Regions from separate parts of the Actinosynnema sp. NPDC059335 genome, predicted to be linked through region 3. Evidence: riboswitches for the same ligand, from Rfam matches in the RefSeq annotation. Region 3 holds a riboswitch; each other region holds the start of a gene.

Region 1 (6,526 bases), on a different contig from region 3:
GAGCGACACCCGCGCGGGTGAGGTCGAGGCGGCCGCGAAGGCCGCCGTCGGCGCCGCCTACGCGGGTTCGTGGATCAACCAGGCGACCGGCAAGCTGGTCGTCGCGGTGGCGGACCCGGCGAAGGCGGGCGCGGCGAAGGCCGCGGGCGCCGACGCCAAGTACGTCGCCTTCTCCCACCGGCAGCTCACCGGCGCGAAGTCGGCGCTCGACGGCATGTCGGCGCCGAAGTCGATCACCGGCTGGCGGGTCGACGACCAGACCAACTCGGTCGTGGTCGAGGTGAACCGCTTCCAGCGCGACGCGGCGGCGGAGTCGTTCCTGGCGGCGGCCAAGTCGGTCAGCCCGGCGGTCCGGGTGGTCGAGGTCGACGAGTCGCCGACGCCGCTGTACGACACCCGCGGCGGTGACGCCTACTACATCGGCAGCGGCCGGTGCTCGGTGGGCTTCGCGGTCGCCGGCGGGTTCGTGACCGCGGGCCACTGCGGCCGCACGGGCAACGCGACGACCGGCTTCAACCGCGTCTCGCAGGGCACCTTCGCGGGCTCGTCCTTCCCGGGCAACGACTACGCCTGGGTGCGGACGAACACGAGCTGGACCTCCCGCCCGTGGGTCAACCGCTACAACGGCTCCAACGTCACCGTGACCGGCTCGTCCGAGGCGGCGGTCGGCGCGGCGATCTGCCGTTCCGGCTCCACCACCGGCTGGCGCTGCGGCACCGTCCAGGCCAAGAACCAGACGGTGAACTACGCGCAGGGCTCGGTGTCGGGCCTGACCCGCACCAACGCCTGCGCCGAGCCCGGTGACTCGGGCGGTTCGTGGGTGGCCGGCTCGAACTACAGCCAGGCCCAGGGCGTGACCTCCGGCGGTTCGGGCAACTGCACCTCCGGCGGCATCGTCTACTTCCAGCCCGTCAACGAGATCCTCAGCGCCTACGGGCTCAGCCTGACCCGCGGCTGACGTCGCGGCGCCGCGCGGCCGTCCCTTCCCCTGCGGGCCGCGCACCGCTCGGGCGACGCCCCCGGACCACCCGGTCCGGGGGCGTTCCGCGTCCCGGGGGTCACGCCGACGACCGCGCGCCCTCCAGCCGACGCGCGAACCACTCCGCGGCGGCGCGGGGGTCTTCGGCCTCGGTGACGGCGCGCACGACGACGACCCGTTCCGCGCCCGCCGCCAGCACCTCGGGCAGCCGGTCCCGGTCGATGCCGCCGATCGCGAACCACGGCCGGTCGGTCGTGCCCGCCGTGGCCCGCACCAGGTCCAGGCCCGGCGCGGGACGGCCCGGCTTGGTCGGCGTCGGCCAGCACGGCCCGGTGCAGAAGTAGTCCACGCCCGGTTCCCCGGCCGCCGCCCGCGCCTGCGCGACGTCGTGCGTGGACCGGCCGATCACCACGTCGTCGCCGACGACGCGGCGGGCGAGCGGCACCGGCAGGTCGTCCTGCCCGAGGTGCAGCACGTCGGCGTCCACGGCCAGCGCCACGTCCGCCCGGTCGTTGACCGCGAGCAGCGCGCCGTGCCGCGCGCACGCCTCGGCGAGCACCTCCAGCGCGGCGATCTCCTGCTTCGCCTCGATGCCCTTGTCCCGCAGCTGCACGACGTCCACGCCGCCCGCGAGCGCGGCGTCCGCGAACTCGGCGAGGTCGGGGCGCGTGGGCGTGCAGAGGTAGAGCCGTGCGTCGGCGAGCCGCCGCCTGATCCGCGTTCCGTCGAGTCCTGGCACGGCGGCACGGTAACCGCCGCGCCGCCGCGTGCGCTACGGTGGACGCGGTCCGCACGGGAGCCTGGAACAGACCGGGCTGAGAGGGAGCGTGGTCCGCTCCGACCGTCGAACCTGATCCGGGTCATGCCGGCGCAGGGAGCGTGAGTGCCTTGGCAATGCGAGTGACCGTCCTCGGCGGTGGCGTCATCGGCCTGTCCGCGGCCTGGTACGCGGCCCGCGCCGGCTACACCGTCGAACTGGTCGACCGCGCCTCCCCGCACGGCGGCTCGTGGGTGGCGGGCGGGATGCTCGCGCCGATCACCGAGGCGTGGCCGGGCGACGAGGAGGTCCTCGCGCTCGGCGTCGAGTCGCTGGAGCTGTGGCCGGAGTTCGCCCGCGAGCTGGGCGTCGCGCTGAGCCCGGCGGGGACGCTGGCGGTCGCGGTGGACGGGGCCGACGTCGAGGTGCTGGACCAGCTGCGCGCCCACCTGGACCGGCTGGGCCGGCCGGTGTCCCGGCTGACGGGGCGCGAGCTGCGGGCGCTGGAGCCCGGTCTCGGCCCGGTCCGCAGTGGACTGTCCGTGCCGGGCGACGTCGCCGTGGACAACCGGGCGCTGCTGCGCGCGCTGCGGGAAGCCTGTGCCGCCAACGGTGTCGTGTTCGCCGCCGAGCCGGGCGCGGAGCGCGACGTGACGGTGATCGCGGCCGGCGCGTGGAGCCGCGACCTGCACCCGGCGCTGCGGACGGTGATCCGGCCGGTGAAGGGCGAGATCCTGCGGCTGGCCGCGCGGCCCGGCGCGTTGCCGCCGCCCCGGCACACGATCCGCGCCCACGTGTCCGGCCGCCCCGTCTACCTCGTGCCCCGCGAGGACGGGTTCGTGCTCGGCGCGACCCAGTACGAGGCCGGTTTCGACGGCGACGTGACCGTCGGCGGCGTGCGGGACCTGCTGCGCGACGCCGAGGTGGTGTGGCCGGGCATCGCCGAGTACGCGCTGGTCGAGGCCGCCGCCGGGTTCCGCGCGGGCAGCCCCGACAACGCGCCCGTCATCCGCCTGCTGGAACCGGGCGTGGTGGCCGCCACCGGCCACCACCGCAACGGCCTGCTCCTCGCGCCCGTCACCGCCCGGCGGGTGCTCGCCCTGCTCCGCGAAGGAGGAAACAGTCGGTGAAGGCGCACGTGAACGGTGTGGAGCGGGAACTGGCCGACGGGTCGACCGTCGCCACCGTGCTCGCGCTGCTCGACGCCCCGCCGCGCGGTGTCGCGGTCGCCCTGGACGGCGAGGTCGTGCCGCGCGCGGCGTGGGCGACGACGGCGGTGCGCGACGGGGCCGCGGTCGAGGTGCTGACCGCCGTGCAGGGAGGCTGACGTGGACGACCCCTTGGTGATCGCCGGGCGCGAGTTCGGGTCGCGGCTCGTCATGGGCACCGGCGGCGCGGCGAACCTGTCGGTGCTGGAACGCGCCCTGGTGGCGTCCGGGACGGAGCTGACGACGGTCGCGATGCGCCGCCTGGACGCGTCCGGCGGGGGAGTGCTGGACCTGCTGGCCCGGCTGGGGATCGCGGCGCTGCCCAACACGGCCGGCTGCCGCACCGCCGCCGAGGCCGTGCTCACCGCGCGGCTGGCGCGGGAGGCGTTGGAGACGAACTGGGTGAAGCTGGAGGTCGTGGCCGACGACCGGACCCTGCTGCCCGACCCGGTGGAGCTGCTGGACGCGGCCGAGAGGCTGGTCGACGACGGGTTCGTGGTGCTGCCCTACACCTCCGACGACCCGGTGCTCGCGCTGCGGCTGGAGCAGGTGGGGTGCGCCGCCGTGATGCCGCTGGGCTCGCCGATCGGGACGGGGCTCGGCATCCGCAACCCGCACAACATCGAGCTGATCGTGGCGCGGGCGTCCGTGCCGGTGGTGCTGGACGCGGGGGTCGGCACGGCGTCGGACGCGGCGCTGGCGATGGAGCTGGGCTGCTCGGCCGTGCTGCTGGCGACCGCCGTGACCCGGGCGCAGGACCCCGAGCGGATGGCGGCGGCCATGCGGGCGGGCGTGGAGGCCGGTCGGCTGGCCCGGTTGGCGGGGCGGATCCCGAAGCGGTTCTGGGCGCACGCGTCGAGTCCCGCGGTGGGGTGATTGCCCGGCACGGCATGATGGACGCTCATCCTGTCCGTCTGCCCGAGGAGGAGTGCCGTGACGGCCGACCAGGTCGAGGACGCCACCGCCCGGCTGTACCTCGCGATCGGCAGGCTATCCCGGTTGCTGCGGCGCACCGGCTCGCCCGGTCTCGGACCGGGCGCGGTGTCGGCATTGGCCACGTTGGCGCGGTGCGGCCCCATGCGGCTGGGCGACCTGGCCGCGAAGGAGGGCGTCGCGCCGCCCACCCTGTCGCGGATCGTGGCGGCCCTGGTGGAGGCGCGGTACGTGCGGCGGGAGCCGGACCCGCAGGACGGGCGGGCCTGGCTGGCGACGCCGACGCCGGAGGGCGTGACGATGGTGTCGGGCGTGCGGTCGGCGCGGGTGCGGGAGTTGCAGAGGCGGATCGAGCAGCTGGCCCCGGAGCACCGCGACGCGCTGGTGAACGCCCTGCCGGCGTTGGAGGAACTGGTCGGCGAGACCGCCTGACGGCGGCGCGCGAGCACGACGACCACCCGGCCGCCGGGGTCGCGGGCGGAGGACCGCCGCAGCCCCCGTTCCCCGTCCGGCACGGGGGTGCACGATCTGCGTCCCGCTCACCCGGATCGGGCCGTGGAACCCGCGGCTCTCGCGCGGTGTTCGAGGGGGACGTCGGGCACGACGGTCATCGACTGCGCCCGGCGGATCGGGCGTCCCTGTCCGGGTGGCGCCGCCGGGTTCGACGAGGTGAGCGCCGTCGGGGCGGCGGAATTGTCGGTTCCCGGTGGCAGAATGAAGAACAGGGGGCCGCGTCACGCCGGGGGCGTCCCCGGCCGGCTCCCAGCGGTGCCTGCCGAAGAACAGCTCCGGGTCGCCGCCCTGCTCAAAGCCGTCCTGGACGAGTTCGACGCCCGTTCCGCCGCACGCGTGTCCGAGCACGCCGACCGGGGCGTCGACGGGCTCAAGGCCGCGCTGCTGTCCGACGCCGAGCACACGATGGCGCACCGCGGCCTGGCCACGCCGCACGTCGTCCTCCAGGCCGAGCACCTCGCGGGCGACGGCGAGGTCCGCGCCCGGTTCGTGGCCCGCAACCGCGCCCTGCGGCACGCGTTCGCCGAGCGCCTGGGCCCCGACCGGGCGACCGAACTGCTCGCGTTCCCCGAGGGCGCGCTCACCCTGTGGCTGCTGGACCCCGAGACGGTCGACCTGCGCGCCCCGTACGAGGGCTACCTGCGGCGGCTGTGAACCGTCACGGCCGCGGCGTGGCGCCGTGCAGCACGAACGTGTCGACCACGAAGCACGTCACCCCGCCGTCCGCGGCGCGGCCGATCCACGTCGGGTACGACCCGTCACCCCACCCGCTGGTGAACGCGACCAGCCCGTGTCCGGTGGACGGGTCCCGCATCGGCGCCGCGTGGGCCTCGAACACGCCGTCGTAGGCGGTGTCGTGGTTGTCGTCCAGCCACGCGCCCAGCGCGGCGGCCGCGTCGGCGTCCACGAAGCACGCCGTGCCGGTGTCCACGCCGAACCCGTAGAACTCGTCCTCGCCCAGGTCCGCCACGTCCTGCCCGGCCACCACCGCCAACTCCCACGACACCGCGGGCTCGCGCGTGACGACCAGGCGCGCCGCCGCCACCCGCAGGTGCTCCGGGTCGTCCGCGAACCGCGCCGGCGCCACCTCCACGGGGTACTCGCCGGGCTCGACGCCGACGGTGAACGGCTCGGCTTCGGAGTCGAGGTGCCCCGGGTCGGCGACGACCAGCCGCCCGCTGCCCAGCCGCACCGCGCCCGCCTCGCGCACCTCGGTGACCACGGCCCCCGGCCGGGGCAGCTCCCACCTCACCCCGGCCCGGAACACCAGGTCGGCGTGCCGGGGCACGGCGGGCAGCGGGCGGTCGGCGGCGGCTTCGGCGGTCGCGTCGGAGATCGTGCGGTGCACCCTACAGGCGACCACCGACAGTCAGCCGCCGTCGCGCGGGACCGCCCGCGGCGACCGTGAACGGCCACGCCACCAGCACCGCCAGCAACGCGCCCACCGTGTTGTTGAGGAAGTCCTGCGCCTCGCACACCCCGATCCCCGTCACGGCCTGCACGAACTCCACCGCGCCGCTGAACGCCGCCGCGACCGCGAGCACCGTGAACGGCCGCCGGGTGGCCAGCGCGGCGAAGAACGCGAACGGCACGAGCATCACCAGGTTCAGCCGCGCCAGCGACCCGACCAGCGAGAACTCGTTCGCCACGCACACCCCGACCGGGTCGGTCGTGACGATCGACAGCGACCCGCCCGGCCGCGCCAGGGTCACCGCCAGCGCGAGCGCCAACCCGCACCCGGCCAGCACCGACGGCGCCACCGGCCACCCCCGCCACCGCGCCACCACCAGCCCGACCGCGCCCAGCAGCACCGAGCCGCCGAACAACGCCGCGACCGCCTCGGGTTGGCCCAGCACCAGCTCGGCCACGTACGCGTCCCGTCCCCAAGCGCTCATGCCCTACAAGACGCGCGAGCCCCTCGCGGGTGGCTCAGCGCGTCGCCGGCGCCCGACACGCGTCGAGCCCGCGGAGCTGCCGCAGGACGAGTTCGGCCTCCGACGCGCGGCCCAGGCGGCGGTACAGCTCCACGGCGTACCGCCAGACCGCGCGGGCCCGGTGGTGCTGCCCGAGGGCCGCGAGGGGGTGGCCGAGGCGGTTGAGGGTTTCGGCGGCTTCGACGGGGTCGCCGAGGGCGCG
Region 2 (6,526 bases), on a different contig from region 3:
GCCGCCGGTGGCGACGGTCGTGCTGGACGCGTTGCGCCGCCGGCCCGAGGGGGTGGCGCTGGTGGTCACGAGCGCGCACCCGGAGGCGGTGGACCCGCGGTTGCGGGTGCCGGAGCTCGTGGACCGGGAGTTGGTGTTGCCGTTGCCGGACGGCGCGGCGCGCACCGAGTTGCTGAGGGTGTTGTTGCGGGACGTGCCGGTGGAGTCCGATGTGGACCTCGGCGTGGTGGCGGACCGGACGCCGGGGTTCGTGGCGGCGGACCTGGTGGCGTTGCGGCGGGAGGCGGCGTTGCGGGCGGCGTTGCGGCAGCGGGACGCGGACGAGCCGCGGGTGGCGCAGGCGGACCTGGTGGGGGCGTTGGAGATCGTCCGTCCGATTTCGATGTCCACTTCGGACACGTTGCGGACGGGTGGGTTGACGTTGGCCGATGTCGGTGACATGGCCGAGGTGAAGCAGGCGTTGACGGAGTCGGCGTTGTGGCCGTTGCAGTACCCGGATTCGTTCGCGCGCCTCGGGGTGGCGCCGCCGCGCGGTCTGCTGCTGTACGGTCCGCCGGGGTGCGGCAAGACGTTCCTGGTGCGGGCGTTGGCGGGCACGGGGCGGTTGAACGTGCTGTCGGTGAAGGGCGCGGAGCTGATGGACAAGTTCGTCGGCGAGTCGGAGCGGGCGGTGCGGGAGTTGTTCCGGCGGGCGGCCGAGGCGGCGCCGGCGTTGGTGTTCCTGGACGAGGTGGACGCGTTGGCGCCGCGGCGCGGGCAGTCGTCGGATTCCGGGGTGTCGGACCGGGTGGTGGCGGCGTTGTTGACGGAGTTGGACGGGGTCGAGCCGTTGCGGGACGTGGTCGTGCTGGGGGCGACGAACCGGCCGGAGTTGGTGGATCCGGCGTTGTTGCGGCCGGGTCGGTTGGAGCGGTTGGTGTACGTTCCGCCGCCGGACGCGGAGGCGCGGGCGGAGATCCTGCGGGCGTCGGCGCGGAACACGCCGTTGGGGTCGGACGTGGACCTGGGTGCGTTGGCGGCCGAGTTGGACGGGTATTCGGCGGCGGACTGCGCGGCGTTGATCCGGGAGGCGGCGTTGACGGCGATGCGGGAGTCGTTGTCGGCGTCGGAGGTGACGGGCGCGCACCTGGCGTCGGCGCGGGAGCGGGTGCGGCCGTCGTTGGACCCGGCGCAGCTGGCGTCCCTGGCCGCTTACGCGGAGTCGCGGGAGCGGTGAGGCGTCGGGGCGGCGGTGGCCGGGCTGGGCGACGGCACGCCGGTCGGGGGCGGGAGGCCGGGTCGGGACGCCGGGTCAGGATGCCTTCTTGGCGGTCGGGCCCCGGTAGTCGTTGGTGACGATCACGATGATGCCGGGGTGCGCGGCCTGGATGCCGTCGAACCGGGGTTCCACGCGGGCGCCGAGGACGGTGGCGAGTTCGCGGGCGGAGGGTTCCTCGTCGGTGCCGGGGCGGAAGTAGACGGTGGTGGTGGGGATGGTGCCCTGGGAGTAGTTGCCCCTCTCGGCGACCTGCCACCCGGCTTGTTCGACGTCGGCCTGGGCGCGGGCGGCCAGGCCCTGGGTGGTGCTGTTGTTGTAGACGCGCACCGGCGGCTTGGGGACGGTGTCGACGGGCGGCGGGGGGACGTTCGCGGTGGTGCCGCCGGGGGCGGCGGTCGTGGTGGGGGCGGTCGTGGCCGGTGTGGTGTCCGACGGCGGGGTGGTCGGCGCGGGGGTGGTCTCCGAGGGGGCGGTCGGTGAGCCGTCCGGGGTGTCGGAGGTGGCCGAGGGCGGGGTGGTCTGGGCGGCGGGCGGGGTGTCGTCGGGGCCGCCGGTGACGAGGCTGACCAGGCCGATGACCAGGGCGATGACGGCCACGCCGAGCAGGGCGTAGCCCGCGGCGCGGGCCGGGTGGGCGGGGCCCGCCGGCTGTTCGGGGTTCGTCATCGGCGCTCGACGCCCAGCCTCTTGGCCGCGCGGGCGCGTTGCCTGCCGGAGCGGGACCGGCGCAGTCTCTTGATCAACATCGGATCGGCGGCCAACGCCTCTTCTTTCTCGATCAACGCGTTGAGCAGCTGGTAGTAGCGCGTCGCGGACATGTCGAACAGCTCCTTGACGGCCTGTTCCTTCGCACCCGCGTACTTCCACCACTGGCGTTCGAAGGCCAGGATCTCGCGTTCCCGGTCGTTCAAACCGTCGTCCGGCCCCTCCGCCGGCGCCAGTGCCTCTGCGGCGTCCATCTGGCTCCTCAGCCGTGTCCCGTGCGTGGGTGCCATTACATCACGTGATCTTGGTGTGGGTGGGCTCATCGGTCGGCGCGTCCGCCGTGGCGCGCCGTTAGGCTGCACGCCATGGCAGTTCACCCGATCCGGATCGCCGGAGATCCCGTCCTGCACCGCCCGACCCGTCCGGTCGAGGTGTTCGACGAGTCGTTGCGCACGTTGATCGAGGACATGCACGAGACGATGGCGGCGGCGCGGGGTGTGGGGCTCGCGGCGAACCAGATCGGGATCGACCTGCGGTTGTTCGTCTACGACTGCCCGGACGACGAGGGTGTGCGCCATCGCGGTGTGGTGGTGAACCCGACGTTGGAGACGTCGGAGGTGCCGTTGGGGATGCCGGACCCGGACGACGACTTCGAGGGGTGCCTGTCGGCGCCGGGCGAGTCGTACCCGACGGGGCGGGCGCCGTGGGCGAAGGTGACCGGGTTCGACGGGGACGGCAAGCCCGTGGAGGTGGAGGGCACCGGGTTCTTCGCGCGGTGCCTGCAGCACGAGACCGATCACCTGGACGGGGTCATCTACCTGGACCGGCTGGTGGGGCGGCACAAGCGGGCGGCGAAGAGGATGCTGCGCGCGAACGGGTGGGGTGTGCCGGGGTTGTCGTGGGACCCGGCGACGTCGGAGGACCCGTTCGCGGACGACGACGAGGACTAGGGCGACGACGAGGACCAGGGCGGGCCCGGCCTCGTCCCGCCCGCGGGCGCGCGGTGGGACGGGTCGCGCCGGTCGTGGGCGCGGTGCGGCGCGGGGTGGTCGGCGCGGGGCGGTCGTTCGGGGCGTCGCCAGGGCAGCTCGGGGTAGGACGCGAGTTCGCGGTGGGTGGGGCAGCGGGCCAGGTCGGTGTAGGCGCCGGCGAGCACGGCGGCCCGGATGCGGCGCATCTGGCCGGCCGTCGGCAGCTCTCCGACCAGCAGGAACGGCAGGAGGAGCCGCCAGGCGGCGACGGTGGCGGGGCGGCCGCGGTGGGGGGCGCGCAGGGCGGCCCGGGCGACGCGGAGGGCGTGTTCGGCGGCGGTGATCGCGGTCGGGTAGCCGGCGTGGTCCCACGACCAGCGGAGGGCGTCGGCCATGGCGCAGCGGACGCAGTCGGCGGGGCCGGTGGCGAGTTCCTCGCCGCACTGGGAGCAGGTGACGAGGGTCATCGCCCAGTCGGTGCAGGTCCAGGGGTGGCGGCCGACCTCGTCGGCGAGGACCAGCTCGGCGAGTTCGCGCTCGCCGGCGCCGCCTTCGGCGAGTTGTTCGGCGGCGAGCAGCTCCTGCCAGTCGAGCAGCCAGTACTGGTCGACCAGCTCGGCGCAGAAGCGGCAGGCGGGGTAGCCGCGGCCCGCCAGGTCGCCGCAGGACGGGCAGGGCGAGACGGCGGCGGGGCGGGCCACGCGCCGGGCGCCGGGCGGGAACGGCCGGTGATCAGCCACGCGGTGAAAGGTACGCGCAACCGGTGGTCTTCGGCATCCGCACCTTGGCATCGGCACCTGGCCGTGGCTATGGTCGGGCCGACTGCTCGAACGCAGTGCGAAAACTCAACACACGCGGGAGCTCGCGCCACAGCGGGCTGAGAGGGCGGCTGGGGTGTGAGGGCCCCGGCGCCGCCGACCGCCTGAACCTGACCGGGTAATGCCGGCGTAGGGAGGAATGTCGTGACGGCTCTTGACGACCGTTCGGTCAAGCCCAGTGTCACCACGGGACCGATCTCGGGTTCGCGCAAGGTCTACCGCGAGGTGGGCGACGGCGTGCGGGTCCCGTTCCGCAGGGTGGAGCTGACCAACGGCGAGCACGTCGACCTGTACGACACTTCCGGTCCGTATACCGACGAGAGCGCGACCATCGACGTCCACAGTGGACTTCCGAGGGTGCGTGCGGAGTGGATCGCGCGGCGGGAGCCGGTCGACGGGGCGGTGACCCAGCTGGCGTACGCGAAGGCGGGGGTCATCACGCCGGAGATGCGGTTCGTGGCGGCGCGCGAGAACCTGAGCCCGGAGTTCGTCCGGGACGAGGTGGCGATCGGTCGGGCGGTCATCCCGCTCAACCGGAACCACCCGGAGGCCGAGCCGATGATCATCGGGAAGAAGTTCCTGGTGAAGGTCAACGCGAACATCGGGAACTCGGCGGTGACCTCCTCGATCGAGGAGGAGGTGGAGAAGATGGTGTGGGCGTCGCGGTGGGGCGCCGACACGATCATGGATTTGTCGACGGGGAAGCGGATCCACGAGACCCGCGAGTGGATCATGCGGAACTCGCCGGTGCCGGTCGGGACGGTGCCGATCTACCAGGCGTTGGAGAAGGTGGACGGCGACCCGGCGAAGCTGTCGTGGGAGGTGTACCGGGACACCGTCGTCGAGCAGGCCGAGCAGGGCGTGGACTACATGACGGTGCACGCGGGGGTGCTGCTGCGGTACGTGCCGCTGACGGCCAGGCGGGTGACGGGCATCGTGTCGCGGGGCGGGTCGATCATGGCCGCGTGGTGCCTGGCGCACCACAAGGAGAGCTTCCTGTACACGCACTTCGAGGAGCTGTGCGACATCCTGCGGGCGTACGACGTCACGTTCTCGCTGGGTGACGGGCTGCGGCCGGGTTCGATCGCGGACGCGAACGACGAGGCGCAGTTCGCGGAGCTGCGGACGTTGGGCGAGCTGACGCACGTCGCGCGGGCGAAGGACGTGCAGGTGATGATCGAGGGGCCGGGTCACGTGCCGATGCACAAGATCGCGGAGAACGTGCGGCTGGAGGAGGAGTGGTGCGGGGAGGCTCCGTTCTACACCCTCGGGCCGCTGGCCACGGACATCGCGCCCGCGTACGACCACATCACCTCGGCGATCGGGGCGGCGCAGATCGGGTGGCTGGGCACGGCGATGCTGTGCTACGTCACCCCGAAGGAGCACCTGGGGCTGCCCAACCGGGACGACGTGAAGACGGGCGTGATCACGTACAAGATCGCGGCGCACTCGGCGGACCTGGCCAAGGGGCACCCGGGGGCGCAGGAGCGGGACGACGCGTTGTCGAAGGCCCGGTTCGAGTTCCGGTGGGAGGACCAGTTCAACCTGTCGCTGGACCCGGACACGGCGCGGTCGTTCCACGACGAGACGCTGCCCGCGGCGCCGGCGAAGACGGCGCACTTCTGCTCGATGTGCGGGCCGAAGTTCTGCTCGATGAAGATCACCCAGGACGTGCGGCGGTTCGCGGAGGAGCGCGGGCTGTCGACGGTGGAGGCGATCGAGGCGGGCATGGCGGAGAAGTCGCACGAGTTCACCGACCGGGGCGCCAAGGTGTACCTGCCGGTGGTGGACTGATGGGGGTGCGCTGATGGCGGTCGCGCCGCCGAAGGTGCTGACCATCGCCGGGTCGGACTCGGGCGGTGGCGCGGGCCTGCAGGCGGACCTGAGGACGTTGTTCGCGTGCGGGGTGCACGGGATGACGGCGGTGACGGCGGTGACCGTGCAGAACTCGCTGGGCGTCACCGGGTACACGGAGATCCCGCCGGACGTGGTGGCCGCGCAGATCGAGGCGGTGGCGACGGACATCGGGGTGGACGCGGCGAAGACCGGGATGCTGGCGTCGGCGGCGATCATCGAGGCGGTCGCGGCGGCGGTGGACCGGGTCGACGTCGGGCCGTTCGTGGTGGACCCGGTGGCCGCGTCGATGCACGGGCACCAGCTGCTGGCCGACGACGCGCTGGACGCGGTGCGGTCGCTGCTGTTCCCGCGGGCGACGCTGGTGACGCCGAACCTGGACGAGGTGCGGCTGCTGACCGGCATCGACGTGCGCAGCCGCGCCGACCAGCGCAAGGCGGCCGAGGCGCTGCACGCGATGGGCCCGCGGTGGGTGCTGGTCAAGGGCGGGCACCTGTGGGACGACCCGGAGTGCCTGGACGTGCTGTTCGACGGCGAGCGGTTCGTCGAGCTGCTCGGGCCGCGCTACGACGTGAAGGACACCCACGGCAGCGGGGACACGCTGGCGTCGGCGATCGCGTCGCAGCTCGCGCGGGGCGCGGACGTGCCGACGGCGGTGCGGTTCGGCAAGGACTTCGTGGTCCGGTCGGTGGCCGCCGCGTACCCGTTGGGCGGCGGGGTGGGCCCGGTGTCGCCGCTGTGGCGGCTGGAGGGGTGACGCCGGCGGGGCGGGGTGGTCGTCGCCGCCCCGCCCCGTCGCCGCCCCGCCCCGTCGCCGTTCGCGGCCCGGCGGCGGAGGGGGACCGCGTCGCCGTCGCCGGTTGTCGATCGTCGAAGGGTTCGGTGAGCACGTCCGATTCGTCACCCTGTGGTCGGGAATC
Region 3 (5,381 bases):
CAGACCTCGGGGCGGTGCGGTCGTCGCACCGCCCCGAGGTACTGTGCCCGGAGTCGTCAGCGCACCTGGTTGCGGCTGTGGCGGGCCAGGGCGAAGACGCCCCCCGCGGTGGCCAGCATGCCCAGGGCGGAGACGGTGAACACGACGATGTCGGTGGTCATGCGAATTTTCCCCTTGCGTTGATCTCCCACTCGTCTTGACGTTCGGGTACCCGGTTTCGTGGCCCGACAGTCGTGTAATTCACACCATCGTGGAGGTGGGGGCAGTGGGGCTGCGCACACTCGAAGGGCGGGTTCTCGCCTTCGCGCCGTGGGTGCTCGGCCTGTCCCTGCTCGGCCACCTGGCGATGGTGGCGTTCCAGACGAAGATGACCATGGTGGACCTGATGGTCTACCGGAACGCCTCGCCGGAGCTGTTCACCGGGCAGCTGTACGAGTGGCGGCTCAAGGAGTTCTCCGACCAGTTCGCCCTGCCGTTCACCTACCCGCCGTTCTCCGCGCTCGTCTTCGTGCCGCTGTCCTGGGTGCCGTGGGGCGTGGCCCGCTGGTTCTGGCAGCTCGTCAGCCTCGCCTGCCTGTGGTTCGTCACCCGCAAGTCGCTCCAGCTCGTCGGCAGCGGCGACCCGCGTCGCGCGATGCTGTGGACCGGCCTGTTCATCTGGGTCGAGCCGGTCCGCACCACCCTGAACTACGGCCAGATCAACCTCGTCCTGGCCGCCCTGCTGCTCGGCACGCTGGTCTCCGCGCGCAACGCCGCGCGGGGCGCGGGCGTCGGGATCGCGGCCGGGTTGAAGCTCACGCCGGCGATCTCCGGGCTCTACTTCCTGGTGAACCGCCAGTACAAGGCGGCCGTGTGGTCGGTCGCGGCGTTCTTCGGCACGGTCGCGGTGGCGTACGCGGTGTCGCCGCGCCTGTCGAACGAGTACTGGTTCCACCTGCTGGGCGACGCCTCCCGCGTGGGCCCGGTCGGGTCCGCGATCAACCAGTCGCTGCGCGGCGCGCTGTCCCGCACCGTCGGCCACGACATCGGGACGGGGCCGGTCTTCGTCGGCGCGGTCGTGGTGGCGGCCGTGCTCACGGGGTTCGCGCTGCACGCGGCGGTGAAGGCGCGGGACGCGTTGGCGATGATCGTGTCGGTGCAGCTCCTCGGGCTGCTCGTCTCGCCGATCTCGTGGAGCCACCACTGGGTGTGGGCGGTGCCCGCGCTGATGTGGCTGCTGTACTCGGCCCGGCACCGGCTGGCCGTCGTGACGGCGGTCGCCTGGCTGCTGGCGATCGGCAGCTACCTGATCTCGTTCCTGCTCAACGCGCAGCCGTCGATCTGGATCATCCCGCGGCCCTGGCACCAGTCGGCGCTCGGCTGGGTCTACCCGGCGGTGGGCGTGCTCACGCTGGTCACGATCGCGGTCGTGCTGCGGGGCCGGCGGGCGGCGACGTCCCGACAGGTCGGCGGGTCACGACAGGTCGGCGGGTCACGACAGGTCGGCGGGTCACGACAGGACGGCGGGTCGCGGAGCGGGTCACCGGACGGCGTCGAGCACCCCGTCGATCTCCTCCGCGAGTGACACGTCCAGGGCGGTGATCCCGCCGCTGGAGTGCGTGCTGCAGCGGAACGTCAGCGTGCGCCACCGGATGTCGATGTCCGGGTGGTGGTTGTCGTTCTCGGCGATCTCCGCCACGCGGTTCACCACCTGCAACGCCTGCGCGAAGCTCTCCAGCTCCACCGTGCGCACCAGCGCGGCGTCCTGCGCCCGCCACGACGGCAGCGAGGTCAGCGCGGCGGTCACCTGGTCGTCGGTCAGCAGCTCGGCCATGGCCCCGATCGTGCCACCGCGCGGGGTAAGCTGTCCGTTCGCCACGGGAGTCCGGTGCTGCGCCGGGCTGAGAGGAAGGCGCGCGAGCCTTCGACCGTCCACACCTGATCCGGGTCATGCCGGTGTAGGGAGAGATGATGTTCCGACGAGTGCTGCCCGCCGTGACCGCGTTCGCGCTGCTCACGGGCTGTTCGGTGACCACGTCCGACGCGCCGCCCGCGGGGGAGCGGGTGGTCACGCTGGTGACGCACGACTCGTTCGCGCTGTCGCCGGAGCTGCTGGAGCGGTTCAAGGCCGACACCGGCATCACGATCAAGCCGCTGGCCAGTGGCGACGCGGGCGAGGTGACGAACAAGCTGGTCCTGACCAAGGACGCCCCGATCGGCGACGTCGCCTTCGGCGTGGACTCGACGTTCGCCTCCCGCGCGTTGAAGGAGGACGTGTTCGCCGAGTACGCGAGCCCGGAGGCGCAGCACGGCGCGCAGCGCTACCGGCTCGACCCGCCGAACCGGCTGCACGCGGTGGACGTCGGCGACGTGTGCCTGAACATCGACGTCGCGGCGTTCGCGGGCCTCGGCGAGCCTCAGCGGTACGAGGACCTGACCGACCCGAAGTACAAGGACATGCTCGTGGTCGAGGACCCGGCCACGTCCTCGCCCGGCCTCGCGTTCCTGCTCGGCACGATCGCCGAGTTCGGCGAGGACGGGTGGCAGGACTACTGGGGCCGGCTCAAGGCCAACGGCGTGAAGGTCGTCAGCGGCTGGGAGGAGGCGTACACGCAGGACTTCTCCGGCTCCAGCGGCAAGGGGCCGAGGCCGGTCGTCGTGTCCTACGCCTCGTCGCCGTCGGCGGAGATCGGCGACGACGGCACGCCGCGGACCAAGGCACTGCTGGACACCTGCTACCGGCAGGTCGAGTACGCGGGCGTGCTGAACGGCGCGAAGAACCCCGAGGACGCGAAGAAGGTCGTGGACTTCCTGCTCGGCGAGCAGGTGCAGGCGGACGTGCCGGGCCAGATGTACGTGTACCCGTCGCGCGAGGGTGTCGCGTTGCCCGAGGCGTGGACGAAGGCCGCGCCGCTGCCCGCCGAGGCGCGGTCGCTGCCGGCGGGCGAGGTCGACGCCAACCGGGAGCGGTGGGTGCGGCAGTGGCGCGCGTTGGTCCAGGGCTGAGGTCCGGTCCCGGTTCCGGTTCGCGCGGGGGTTCGGGGTCCGGGTCGTCCGGCGGTCGGGGGTTCGGGTCGGGTTCGCGCGGTGGTCGGGGGTTCGGGGCGTCCGGTGGCGCGGGGTCCGGGTGGCGTGGCGGCCGGCGGCCGGGGCCCGGGGTGGTCTGGGTGCTCGCGGCGTTGCTGCCGGTGGTGTTCCTGGGCGTGTTCTTCGCCTGGCCGGTGGCGGCGATCGTCTCGCTCGGGTTGGGCGAGGGCGGGCCGCTGCCGGTCCTGGCGCGGGCCGACACCTGGGACCTGGTCGGGTTCACCCTCGGCCAGGCCGCGGCGGCGACGGCGTTGGCGCTGGTCGCGGGCATGCCGGTGGCGTTCCTGCTGGCCCGTTGCCGGGTGCGCGGCGCGGGGGTGGTGCGGGCCGCGGTGATGGTGCCGTTCGTGCTGCCGACGGTGGTGGTGGGGCTCGCGTTCCGGGCGTTGTGGCCGGACGGGGGTGTGCTGCCGATCGTGCTGGCGAACGCGTTCTTCAACGTCGCGGTGGTCGCCCGCACGGTCGGCGGGCTGTGGGCGCGGGTGGACCGGCGCGCGGAGGACGCGGCGCGGGCGTTGGGCGCGTCCCGCGTGCGGGCGTTCACGTCGGTGGTGCTGCCGTCGTTGGCGCCGGCGATCGGGTCGGCGGCGTCGGTGGTGTTCCTGTTCTGCGCCACCAGCTTCGGGGTGGTGCTGGTGCTCGGCGGGGCGCGGCACCGCACCCTGGAGACGGAGATCTACCTGCGGACGGTGGAGCTGTTCGACCTGTCCGGCGCGGCGGCGTTGTCGCTGCTGCAGTTCGCGGCGGTGATCGCGGTGCTGGTGGTCGGCGGCCTGGCGCGCCGGCGGCGGGAGCGGGGGCTGCCGCTGCGGGTGGAGCCGCCCCGTCGCCCGGTGGGCGGCGAGTGGGGTGTGGTCGCGGCGGCGTGGCTGGTGGTGGCCGCGTTGTCGACGCCGGTGGTGGGGCTGGTGGTGCGGTCCCTGGCGACGCACGACGGGTGGAGCTTCGCGGGCTACGCCGCGCTGGCGGGCACCGGCGAGCGCGGCACGCTGGCGGTGTCGGGGCTGGACGCGGCGCTGAACTCGGTGCGCGTGGCGACCGACGCCACGGTGGTGGCGCTGCTGGTCGGGGTGACGTCGGCGGTCGTGCTGGTGGGGTTGCGGCGGCACGGGTCGTGGTTCGCGGAGGCCCTGGACACGGCGCTCATGCTGCCGCTGGGCGTGTCGGCGGTGACGCTCGGCTTCGGCTACCTGATCACGATGAACGCCCTGCCTGGTGATTTCCGCACGTCACCGCTGCTGGTGCCGCTGGCGCAGGCGCTGGTGGTGACGCCGTTGATCGTGCGGATCGTGCTGCCGGTGCTGCGGGCCGTGGACGAACGGCTGCGGCAGGCGGCGGCGACGCTGGGCGCGAGCCCGTGGCGGGTGTGGCGCGAGGTGGACTTCCCGCTGGCGTCGCGGTCGCTGCTCGCGGCGGCCGGGTTCGGGTTCGTGGTGGCGCTGGGCGAGTTCGGGGCGACGAGCTTCCTGGCCCGGCCGGACGCGCCGACGCTGCCCGTGGTGATCGCGCGGCTGATGTCGCGGCCGGGGGAGTTGAACAGCCAGATGGCGTACGCGGCGTGCGCGTTGCTGATGGTGGTGACCACGGCGGCCGTGCTGGTGATCGAGCGGTTGCGGGTGCCGAGCGGTGGGGAGTTCTGATGTCGTTGCGGGTGGACGGGCTCAGCGTGGCGTACGGTCCCGTGCTCGCGGTGTCCGATGTGGACCTGACCGTGGTGGACGGTGAGGTGGTGGCGCTGCTGGGGCCGTCCGGGTGCGGGAAGTCGACGCTGCTGCGCGCGGTGGCGGGGCTGGAGCCGGTCGCGGGCGGCGCGGTGTCGTGGGACGGCGCGGACCTGGCCGGGACGCCCGTGCACCGGCGGGGTTTCGGGCTGGTGTTCCAGGACGGGCAGCTGTTCCCGCACCGGGACGTGGCGGGGAACGTGGCGTTCGGGCTGCGGATGCGGGGGGTGGAGCGGGAGGCCCGGGGCAAGCGGGTGGCCGAGCTGCTGGAGCTGGTCGGGTTGGGCGGGTACGGGGCGCGGCGGGTGACCGAGTTGTCCGGTGGCGAGCAGCAGCGGGTGGCGTTGGCGCGGGCGCTCGCGCCGAGGCCGCGGTTGTTGTTGCTGGACGAGCCGCTGTCGGCGTTGGACCGGGCGTTGCGGGAGCAGTTGGCGGTGGACCTGGCGCGGCTGCTGCGGGAGGCGGGGGCGACGGCGCTGGTGGTGACGCACGACCACGACGAGGCGTTCACGCTCGCGGACCGGGTGGCGGTGATGCGGGCCGGGCGGATCGTGCAGGTCGGGGAGCCGTCGTCGGTGTGGCAGCGGCCGGTGG

Evidence for each region. A riboswitch is a leader RNA that binds a small molecule or an ion and turns the genes downstream of it on or off. The one in region 3 is predicted to bind thiamine pyrophosphate.
Region 1: it holds a riboswitch for thiamine pyrophosphate, as region 3 does, so the genes downstream of both, thiO (glycine oxidase ThiO) here and ACFXGA_RS31745 (thiamine ABC transporter substrate binding subunit) in region 3, are expected to answer to the same signal.
Region 2: it holds a riboswitch for thiamine pyrophosphate, as region 3 does, so the genes downstream of both, thiC (phosphomethylpyrimidine synthase ThiC) here and ACFXGA_RS31745 (thiamine ABC transporter substrate binding subunit) in region 3, are expected to answer to the same signal.

Annotation. Positions count from the first base shown of each region.
Region 1 is NZ_JBHYXZ010000005.1:94,138-100,663, reverse strand. It holds gene ACFXGA_RS02900 (S1 family peptidase) at 1-958, shown strand, start outside; gene thiE (thiamine phosphate synthase) at 1,059-1,718, opposite strand; TPP riboswitch at 1,762-1,873, shown strand; gene thiO (glycine oxidase ThiO) at 1,859-2,866, shown strand; gene thiS (sulfur carrier protein ThiS) at 2,863-3,063, shown strand; gene ACFXGA_RS02880 (thiazole synthase) at 3,065-3,820, shown strand; gene ACFXGA_RS02875 (MarR family winged helix-turn-helix transcriptional regulator) at 3,878-4,309, shown strand; gene ACFXGA_RS02870 (hypothetical protein) at 4,646-5,044, shown strand; gene ACFXGA_RS02865 (DUF4241 domain-containing protein) at 5,049-5,738, opposite strand; gene ACFXGA_RS02860 (VanZ family protein) at 5,740-6,285, opposite strand; gene ACFXGA_RS02855 (ATP-binding protein) at 6,320-6,526, opposite strand, start outside.
Region 2 is NZ_JBHYXZ010000005.1:85,612-92,137, forward strand. It holds gene ACFXGA_RS02820 (AAA family ATPase) at 1-1,216, shown strand, start outside; gene ACFXGA_RS02825 (LytR C-terminal domain-containing protein) at 1,292-1,924, opposite strand; gene ACFXGA_RS02830 (DUF3263 domain-containing protein) at 1,921-2,217, opposite strand; gene ACFXGA_RS02835 (peptide deformylase) at 2,329-2,913, shown strand; gene ACFXGA_RS02840 (hypothetical protein) at 2,910-3,674, opposite strand; TPP riboswitch at 3,779-3,906, shown strand; gene thiC (phosphomethylpyrimidine synthase ThiC) at 3,897-5,546, shown strand; gene thiD (bifunctional hydroxymethylpyrimidine kinase/phosphomethylpyrimidine kinase) at 5,560-6,363, shown strand.
Region 3 is NZ_JBHYXZ010000140.1:15,706-21,086, forward strand. It holds gene ACFXGA_RS31735 (mannosyltransferase) at 266-1,564, shown strand; gene ACFXGA_RS31740 (4a-hydroxytetrahydrobiopterin dehydratase) at 1,520-1,813, opposite strand; TPP riboswitch at 1,847-1,963, shown strand; gene ACFXGA_RS31745 (thiamine ABC transporter substrate binding subunit) at 1,951-2,985, shown strand; gene ACFXGA_RS31750 (ABC transporter permease) at 3,138-4,706, shown strand; gene ACFXGA_RS31755 (ABC transporter ATP-binding protein) at 4,706-5,381, shown strand, end outside.